DNA from 3 places in the Streptomyces sp. NPDC012835 genome. Region 3 is predicted to be linked to each of the others. Evidence: riboswitches for the same ligand, from Rfam matches in the RefSeq annotation. Region 3 holds a riboswitch; each other region holds the start of a gene.
The links. A riboswitch is a leader RNA that binds a small molecule or an ion and turns the genes downstream of it on or off. The one in region 3 is predicted to bind cyclic di-AMP.

Region 1 (3,218 bases), on a different contig from region 3:
CGAGCGGGTGATCTGGGGCACCGGCGACGGTTCCACGATGCCGGTGGTGGGGACGGGCCGCGCCCGGCTCGGCGCGGCGATCTGCTGGGAGAACTACATGCCGCTGTTCCGCGCGGCGATGTACGCGAAGGGCGTCGACATCTGGTGCGCGCCGACGGTGGACGACCGGGAGAACTGGCAGGCCACCATGCGCCACGTGGCCCTGGAGGGCCGCTGCTTCGTGCTGAGCGCCAACCAGTACCTGCGCCGCGCCGACCTCCCGGCCGATGTCCACCCCGTACAGGGCGACGCGCCGGAAACCGTGCTGATCGGCGGCGGCAGCACCATCGTCTCCCCGCTGGGCGAGGTGCTGGCGGGACCGCTCAGGGACGGGGAGGGGATCCTCACCGCCGAGCTGGACCTGGGGGACATCGCCAGGGGCCGGTTCGACCTGGATGTGACAGGGCACTACGCCCGGCCCGACATCTTCACCCTGGCGGTGGACGAAACCGCCCGTTAGTCCTGCGGGAGTCCTGTCGGAGTCCTGCCGGGGTGCGATGAGGGGCCGGGCGTCGGCTGTCGGGCCGCGGCTGTCAGGCGCCGGCCGTCAGTAGGGGCCGTTCACGTTGTCGATCGAGCCGTACCTGGCGGCGGCGTAGTTGCACGCGGCGGTGATGTTGGCGACCGGGTCATAGCTGTCCGTCGACGTGCCGGGCACGTGGTACGCCTGGAACGTGGGGTCGATCACCTGGAGGAGCCCCTTGGACGGGGTACCGGCGACGGCGTTGGAGTCCCAGTTGTTGATGGCCGCCGGGTTGCCGGAGGACTCGCGCATGACGTTGCGGTAGATCCCGTCGTACGAGCCCGGAATGCCGTGCGTCGCCATGACGTCCAGCGACTCGCGGATCCAACCGTCGAGGTTGTTGGAGTACGTCTTCAGCGCGGCCGGCGTGGCGTTGGCGACGGTCTTCGTGGCGGTGGCGGTCTTCGCCGTCGCGGTCTTCGCGGTGGCGGTCTTCGCGGTCGTGGCCTTCGCGGTCGTGGCCTTCGCGGTGGAGCCGAGGGTCAGCTTCAGGCCGGGGACGATCCGGGACGGGTTGCTTCCGATGGCGCCCCGGTTGTCCTCGTAGAGCTTCTTCCAGCCGCCGGTCAGGGAGTGCGCCTTCGCGATCTTGGACAGCGAGTCACCGGCGACGACGGAGTACGTCAGGGGCGCCTGCCGGGTGACCCCGGCGGTCGACGCCGCGGCCCCGGCGGTGGCGTGCCCGGTCGCGGGCGCCGCCTGGGCGGTGGTGGCCGCCAGCAGCGGCAGCGCGAGCACGGCGCCTCCCGCGCTCACGGCGACGACACCACGAGCGAGCGGGCCGGTTCTGGGACGGCGGTGTTTGGCCTTTGCGGACATGACGCATTCCTCTCCGTCGCCTGCGAGGTGAGCTGTCGGGTTCGGGCAGGAGATGCCCGGCCGCCACAACGACGACTTCACCCCGAGCCGGTCCAACCACTGAACCGGCGACTTACCTGGGTCCCCCGCTCCTGCCGTACGTGAGTAGGTGTGGGATTCCGGGCAGCGGCAGGATTCGGCGTTCTGTCCGGAGTGACGAGAACGTAAGCGAGAAGTCCCGGGAGAGACAAGTCCAGAAATCGCAACGCAATCCGAGAGGCCATTGCAGCCGGGAAGATCAGAAATATTCTTCGGCCCCGAAGGGCTTCAACTCTCCATTCCCGTGGGCCAAGTGAACGAGAAGGCATACCCATGAAACGATCATCTACGTGACACATGTCACGGGTTCGAGTGGATCTTCTGTCGCCACAACGCCACCCAGAGGGCTACAAGATGCACGAATATCACCCATATCGCCACCAAGGACAAGAGCACCAAAACACCCAAAAGCTCTACGAAGGGGCGAGCTGCCGCCCGAGCGACTCCGGATCGGGATTCACCCGTCCGAGACGCCACAGTTCGGCCTCCACTCCCCTTTGCCCAAGAAAAGATCAACACGAACAAAGGGCACGCTGATGTGTCGTCAATTCACAGCAGTGACGGCTTGATGCGACGTCAGAATTCAGCGCGCCTCCGCGCGAATGCGGGCTCTGTTCGCGTTTCGGCATCGCGCCCGCTGAACAGGAATACCCGAACCGGACCGTCCGCTCTCAAGGCCGCCGTACACGGCGCCGAGTCGGTCGCCAAAGCACATGGGGCCGCGAGGCCGCCACTGAGAAGATCCAGAATGGCGAGCCCCGCCGCGACTGCCTCACCGCCTGTGGTGCCAGGGAGACCGGGCCGACCGACCGAGTCGGCGCCACCACCTCCACGAGCTCGGTCATCGCCCCGTGGCTCCGAAGGCACCCGTGCCCCGCGAATCGGACACGCCGGTGCGTCCAACGTGTCCCGGCACGGGTGCCCTCAGCCTGGTCCGGGCGAGCAGGTCGAATCCGAGCACCCCTACGGGCCGTCCCGGGCGCGCGCCCTCGACAGCCCGCTCACCGGGAGTCGGGGACAGAACCGACCGGATCAGCGGGGCAGGGCCGCACGCTCCGGCTTTCCCGCGCGGCGGCCAGGGGAAGCACATACTGGCCGGCCAGGCGCGCGAGGTGCAGCGGGAGCGGGCGGGCCAGCGGTGGGTAATCGTCGTGGTAGCGCAGCTGATGCGTCAGCGTCGCCCACTCCGCCGGCCGGTCGGGCGTCTCCCCTTCGCGCCCCGCGTCCGCCAGCGCTTTCTCCGACAGACAGCCGAGCACGGTCACTTCGAGTTGCCCGGGGTTCCAGGCGGACTTGCCGGGGGCTGTTCGTCCCCGGGCCGTCGGCACCAGTTTCATCAGTCCCTTGGGGAGTTTCGCCGCCGTGTGCGGAGTGGCGGTCGTACTGGCGAACACCCTGCTCTCATCCTCGGCCGTCCCCCACACGCCCTCGGCGAAGCCGATCTTTTCCTTGCCGTCATGGGCATACCACTCCGCCACCTCCTCGCGCGCGTTCGCATCCCTTACGAGCACCAACCGCAGGTCGTTCCCGTAGATGGTGAGGCGCTGATCGGGTTCGGTGCCGAAACCGAGCATGTCGCGGGCCAACGATCCGTTGCGCAGGCGCGGCCAGCACTGGCGCAGATTGGCCGCGTCCGCCAGCAGGAGCGTCGGGCGGTCGCGGAGTTGGAAGAGCAGGGCGCGAAGCTGCCGCTCGGTCTCCCGCTCCTGGCGTTGCCGCGCGCCCAGGCGTTCGGCGGGCCCGCGCTCCGTTCCGGTGG
Region 2 (3,218 bases), on a different contig from region 3:
GCCGAACGGGAACGGGAGCTGCTGCACCATCTGTGGCAGCGCGGAGAGATAGCCGGGCCCGCGCTGACCCATGCGGCGCGGGCCACCGGCCGGGTGTGGGCACCGCCGCCGTACATCGACTACGACGGCTACAACCCGTACCGCCAGTACTGATACCCGGCGCGGAAGGGTACCCGCGTACGTACCCCGCCGCGCCGCGGACGGCCATGCTCCGGCGGGGTCGGGCGGGCTACTCGGACGCGGCCGTCAGCTCGGCCAGCTCATCCTCCGTCAGCTTCAGCTCCGCCGCCGCGAGCAGCGCGGGCAGCTGGTCCGTCGAGCGGGCGGAGGCGATCGGCGCGACGACGGTCGGCCGGGACGCGAGCCAGGCCAGGGCGACGGTCGCGAGTTCCGCGCCGTGCGCCTGCGCGACGCGGTCGAGCGCGCCGAGGACCTTCACGCCCCGGTCGCTCTCCAGATACTTCGCCGCGCCGCCGGCCCGCGCGCTGTCGACGGTCGTGCCCGGCCGGTACTTCCCGGTGAGGAAGCCTGCGGCGAGCCCGTAGTACGGGACCGCCGAGAGCCCGTGTGCGGCCACGGTGTCCTGGAGTTCGCCCTCGTAGGTGTCGCGGGAGACCAGGTTGTAGTGCGGCTGGAGCGCCACATAGCGCGCCAGCCCGGCGCGCTCGGAGAAGGCGAGTGAGGCGTTGAGCCGCTCGGCGCTGATGTTGGAGGCGCCGATCGCGCGGACCTTGCCCTCCCGCACCAGCTGGTCGAGAGCGGTGATGATCTCCTCGACGGGCACGGACTCGTCGTCGTAGTGCGTGTAGTAGAGATCGATGTAGTCCGTGCCCAGGCGGGTCAGCGACGCCTCGGCGGCGGCCTTGATGTTGGCCGCCGACAGCCCCTTGTACCGGGGGTGCGCGCCGACCTTGGTGGCGAGGACCACGTCGGAGCGGTTACCGCGCGCGGCGAACCACTTCGCGAGGACGGACTCCGACTCACCGCCCTGGTGCCCCGGAATCCAGGACGTGTACGTGTCGGCGGTGTCGATGAAGTTGCCGCCGACTGCCGTGTACCCGTCGAGTACGGCGAACGACTCCTTCTCGTCGGCGGTCCAGCCGAAGACATTGCCGCCGAGGTTGAGCGGGTAGACCTGGAGGTCGGACTTTCCGAGCGTACGCAGTTCAGTCATGCGTTGTTCCAACGCGGAACGCGGCCGTCCCATTCCCCGGCCCGACGTCCTGAAGACCGGCATCGGCCCGGGGCGGGAGGGGGCCGGGTCCGGGGAGCGGACCCGGAACCGGCCGGGGTTGTCAGGGGTTGATGCCCTTGCCGTGCAGCCAGGCCATCGGGTCGACACCGGCGCCGCCGGCCGTGTGGACCTCCAGGTGCAGATGGGGCCCGGTCACATTGCCCGTGGCGCCGACCCGGCCGATGACGTCGCCGGTGGAGACCTTCTGGCCCGCCGTGACGGTCATCGAGGACTGGTGGGCGTACCAGATCTCCGTACCGTCATCCAGCTCCAGGACGGTGCGGTAGCCGTACGAACCCGACCAGCCCGCCGACTTGACGGTGCCGCTGTGCACGGCCTTGACGGGCGTGCCCGTGGGGGCGGCGAAGTCCAGGCCGGTGTGCTGGCCGGAGGACCAGAGCGAGCCGGCCTGACCGAAGGTGGAGGTGATCGTGTACGACGAGGTGGGAAGGGCGTAGCTGGCGGCCAGCTTGGCGAGGCGCTCCGCCTCCGCCTTGGCCTCGGCTTCCGCCTTGGCCTTCGCCTTCGCCTCCGCGGCTTCCTTCTCGGCCGCGGTCTGCTGCTTCTTGGCCTGCGAGGCGGCCTCGACCGCTGCGGCGGTCTCGGTGGCCGCCTTCTGGGTGGCGTCGGCCTCGGCCTGCTGCTGCTCGGCCTGCTGGAGGATACGGGCGCGGAGCGCCTCGCCGGCGGTGGTGCCCTGCTCGCTGTCCGCGGCCGTCAGACCGGCGGAGGTGAGGGGCGCCTGCGCCAGAACCTCCGACGCGGTGTCCCGCTCGGCGGTGGAGGAGGACCCCATGCCCGGAAGGGATGTGGCGTCCGGGAGATTGTCCGCGATGACATCGGGCAGGGATATGGAGACGGCGGGCTTGTCCTGGGCCGTGGCGATGCCTCCGGCGCCGACGGCGGCGATGACACCCACGCCGAGGACCGTGGAGCTGCGGGCGAGTCCGCGCTGCTTGGCGACGCGGTGCCGGCCGCGTACGGGGCGGACGGTCTCCTCGGTGGGGTTCCACTCACCCCAGGACCTCTCCGCCTCGCCGCTCTCGCCCAGGCCATGGCCGTAGGGGAGATTGTCAGCCGGTGCGACGGTTGCTACGGGCCCTTCGAGGGCAGGCTTGTTGGACGCCACTGGGGCGCACTCCTTTCCTTCCTTCTCGCCTACCGGGTTAGCTGACGGGTTCGGAGCAGGAAGGTCTCCTACGAGGGTTCACGCTGCCCGCGCAAGGCAGCGAAAGCTCCCGATTCACCCCAATTGATGGTTCCCCGGTTCCCTCGCGGGATTCGGCGCGTGCGGCACGGTGCCATCTCTGGCGACGGCTGGGACAACCGCGCTGCGTTATCGAACGTTAATAGAGACCAGGGCGTTATTCCAAGCTGTTCCCGATGATCGTTAACAACTTCGCAACGGACACACCGGGACACAAGAGCGCTCAAACGGGCGAGTTGACCGGCCGTCCGGCACTTTCACGTTTCTGATGGTGTGTCATCTGTTATGCGGAGGGGCATCCGGCGATCACACAGCGTGGTGATCGCGCGACGGGGCCCGTCCGCTCACGGAACGGCCACGCCGGTGCCGCTCGCCCGCTCACGGAAGGACCACGCGGGGGCGGCGCGCTCACGGAACGATCGGCATCGTCCTGCGCCGCTCCGGCTGCGTCGGCGAGGGTCTGCTGACCGCGAGCAGCGCCATGTCGTCCTGGCTCCCGCCGCCGGTGTGCAGCCGTACGTCGTCGATCAGCGCCTGGAGCAGTTCGTCGGGCCCCGGGAAGATCCGCCCGTCCAGCCGGTCGCGCGGGGCGTAGAAGACGCCCTCGCGGTCGCGCGCCTCGGTGAGCCCGTCCGTGTAGAAGAGCAGCGTCGCACCGTCGGGGTACGGCTTCTGCTCGGCGCGGTCCGGCCACGAGCCCAGCTCGCTCATCCCGAGGGGCAGCGCGGGATCGCTCGGGACCAGAATCCGTACGCCCCCGTCCCCGAGCATGATCAG
Region 3 (3,218 bases):
CGCCGGCGGCCTTGTTGGTGAAAGTGATCGCCAGTATCTGCCCGGGGTGGACGCCGCGGGTCCCCAGCAGGTGCGCGATCCGGTGGGTCAGGACGCGGGTCTTGCCGGATCCGGCCCCGGCCACGATGAGCAGGGGCGATCCGGTGTGCACGACGGCGGCGCGCTGCTCGTCGTTCAGCCCGTCGAGCAGCGCGGCGGGGTCGACGACCGTGCGCGGGGCACCGTCGCGGTGGTACGGGTCCCGGGCCGGGGGCGCGTCGAACGCGCCCCCGAAGAGGTCGTCGGGCACCTGCTCCGGGGCATGGTCGTCCGGCTCCTCGGGCGGCGGCGGGTGTTCGTCGCCGGAGGGCTGGAGGTCCGCCAGGAAACTGTCGTCAAAGAGGCTGCTCATCGCTTTCCGAGTCTAGGCCGCCGCACTGACAGCCCGCGCCCGCCTTCCGAAGTCTCCCCGTAGCCGGACCGTCACCGACCCGTGCGGGCGCCCTTTCCCCGGTTCCCCGGCCTCACGGTGGACTCCGTCTCCTCGCAGAACCTACGGTCAGGCGATCAGGGGATCACCGAGCGTGACGCTATACCCTCCATTGCCCCGCCTCGCACCTCACTCCCGTAAATGGTCACGAAAATGTTTCGGGCATATCGACCATCCACCTTCACATCAGCAGCACAACTTGGCTAGCGTGCTCGATCAGGCAGCCCGTCTCCCCCAGGCGACCCACGCCAAGCGGGCGGCCCGCGCCGAATTCGGCCTTCCCGCAGGGAAGTTCGAAACCGGGGACCCACTCTGCACCACCGGGGTGAATCGGGCCGTACGCTCCCCCGTACGCATCAGGCCCGTAGGGCAGCCTTCCGTTCCGCCCGAACCCGACAGCTAACCCGGTAGGCGGTCCACGGAAGGAGATGCCGACCTTGGCGTCGCATCGCAAGCCGCGCAACCGCAGCGGAGTCCGCACCAACTCCCCCGCCGTCGGGGTCACCACGGCCGCCCTCGCCTCGGTCACGCTGCTGTCGACGCAGAACGCGGACGCCACACCGGCCGAACCGAACCCCTCGGTGGAAGAGGTGCGGAAGAAGGTCGACGACCTGTACCGCCAGGCCGGGAGCGCGACGCGGCAGTACGACAAGGCGAAGGCGAGCACGGCGAAGCAGAAGCGCACGGTCGACCGGGTGCGCGACAACGTCGCCAAGAGCGCGGACAAGCTGAACGAGGCCCGCCGCACGCTCGGTTCGTACGCCGCCGCCCAGTACCGGGAGGGCACCGTCGCGCCGGCCGCCGCCCTGATGTTCGCGGACGGCCCGCGGCCGTTCCTGGAGCAGAAAGAGGTGACGGACCGGCCGGCCGGGCGGCAGCGGAGCGCCGTCGCGGACTTCCAGTCCCAGCAGGCCGACCTGGCGAAGCGGCGCGCGCGGGCCACCGAGGGCCCGGAGTCGCTCACCGACTCCCCGACTTCCTTGCGCACCAGCAAGGAGACCGTCCAGAAGAAGCTGGCCGAGGCACGCACCCTGCTGGCGCGGCTGACCGCCGAGGAGCGGGCCCGGCTGGCCGCGCTGGAGCTCAGGAGAGAGGCCGAGGCCCGGCGCGAGGCGGAGGCGAAGTCCAAGTCGGCGGCCCGCGACGCGGCGCGGGCCGCCGAGCGCGAGCGCCAGGAGCGGCGCGACCTGCGGGAGCGCACCTCGGCTGCCGCCGGAACCGCGTCCCCGGCCGCCACGGACGCGGGCACGCCGGACGCGGACACGGGCAGCGGTACGAGCACCACGACGGCCGGCGGTACGGGCAGCGGCGCGGGTGGCGGTACGGGCAGCGGCGCGGGTGGCGCGCCCGCCGCGTCGGCCAGTACGTACGCCACCAAGGCCGCGAAGGTGCTCGCCTTCGCCCGCGCGCAGATCGGCAAACCGTACGTCCGGGGCGCCTCGGGCCCCAGCTCCTACGACTGCTCGGGCCTGACGCAGGCCGCGTGGAAGGTCGCCGGAGTGGAGCTGCCGCGCACCACCTGGGACCAGGTGAACACCGGCACCCGCGTCGCGACCGACAGCCTGCTCCCGGGCGACCTGGTCTTCTTCTACGACGACATCAGCCACGTGGGCATCTACATCGGCGACGGCATGATGATCCACGCTCCCAAGCCGGGCGCGAACGTCCGCGAGGAATCGATCTACTACATGCCGATCCACGGCAGCGTGCGACCGGCCTGACCGCCGCTGCCGCAACGGCCCTGGTGTGGGGCCGCTCGCTGATCTGCCGGATGCTCGGCGGTCTGTCGTCAACTTGGCGCCTGCGACAGACCGCTGAGAATCGCTCCGGAGAGTGGCCCTCAGCCACTCGGTGGGCCGAGCCGGTGGTCGAGTGCGGCACCGACATCGGGGCAGTTCGTACGGATGACGTCGAGGAAGGCGTTCAGTGCCGGGGAACGGTCCCGGGCGCTGAAGGACAGCACCAGATCGGGCAGGGGCGTGCGCGGGGTCACCTCGCAGAGCCACGTGCCCCGTCGTGGGGCCGCCAGCATCCGGGAGGGCCCCAGACCGACACCCACACCGCACGCGGCGAGACCGATGATCGTGTGGATGTCCCTCGCGACGGTCGCGCCGGAGAGCGCCGGGGAGTCCTTCCCCAGCAGGGTCCGCAGCCCGGCGACGACCGCGGGCTCGTCCTCGCCCGGCGCTACGATCAGCGGCTGTCGCCGCAGCCGGTCCACGTCCACCGACGGCTGACCCGCGTACGGGTGCGTGCTGCTCACGACCGCGACCAGGTGGTCGTGCCCGATCGGCACCGATACCAACTGCTCGGCCCCGACGCCCCGTGGCCGGCCGAGGCCGATCGCCACGTCCAGTTCGCCGGCGACGAGTGCGGCCGTGCTGCGGTTGGTCGCCATCTCGTGCAGTTCCAAGCGCACGTCGGGCCGTTCACGGCCGAACCGGCCGAGGACGTCCGGCAGGGGTTCGAGCAGCGCCGAGGCGATGAAACCCAGGCGCAGCCGGCCCGTCTCGCCGCGTGCCGCCCGGGCCGCGTCGACCGAGGCCGCCCTGATCTCGTCGAGCGCCCTGCGCGCCCGGGAGAGGAAGGCCACGCCCGCAGCCGTCGGGAACACCCCCTGGCGGGTTCGATCGAACAAGCGGGCGCCCACCTCCCGTTCGAGGTCGGCGATCTGCTTGGACAGCGGAGGCTGCGCGATGCCCAGCGCACCGGCCGCCCGGCCGAAGTGTTCGTGCTCGGCGAGGGCCAA

Region 1: another riboswitch for cyclic di-AMP. It lies ahead of ACFY6S_RS06655 (transglycosylase SLT domain-containing protein); the one in region 3 lies ahead of ACFY6S_RS14795 (NlpC/P60 family protein).
Region 2: another riboswitch for cyclic di-AMP. It lies ahead of ACFY6S_RS21470 (M23 family metallopeptidase); the one in region 3 lies ahead of ACFY6S_RS14795 (NlpC/P60 family protein).

What each region holds. Positions count from the first base shown of each region.
Region 1 is NZ_JBIBBW010000001.1:1,623,663-1,626,880, forward strand. Features, by position in the region: gene ACFY6S_RS06650 (nitrilase-related carbon-nitrogen hydrolase) at 1-499, shown strand, start outside; gene ACFY6S_RS06655 (transglycosylase SLT domain-containing protein) at 587-1,381, opposite strand; cyclic di-AMP (ydaO/yuaA leader) riboswitch at 1,386-1,572, opposite strand; gene ACFY6S_RS06660 (pPIWI_RE module domain-containing protein) at 2,461-3,218, opposite strand, start outside.
Region 2 is NZ_JBIBBW010000005.1:18,482-21,699, forward strand. Features, by position in the region: gene ACFY6S_RS21460 (PrsW family intramembrane metalloprotease) at 1-153, shown strand, start outside; gene ACFY6S_RS21465 (aldo/keto reductase) at 230-1,174, opposite strand; gene ACFY6S_RS21470 (M23 family metallopeptidase) at 1,296-2,363, opposite strand; cyclic di-AMP (ydaO/yuaA leader) riboswitch at 2,375-2,531, opposite strand; gene ACFY6S_RS21475 (PP2C family protein-serine/threonine phosphatase) at 2,850-3,218, opposite strand, start outside.
Region 3 is NZ_JBIBBW010000003.1:336,033-339,250, forward strand. Features, by position in the region: gene pcrA (DNA helicase PcrA) at 1-391, opposite strand, end outside; cyclic di-AMP (ydaO/yuaA leader) riboswitch at 724-899, shown strand; gene ACFY6S_RS14795 (NlpC/P60 family protein) at 898-2,190, shown strand; gene ACFY6S_RS14800 (LysR family transcriptional regulator) at 2,310-3,218, opposite strand, start outside.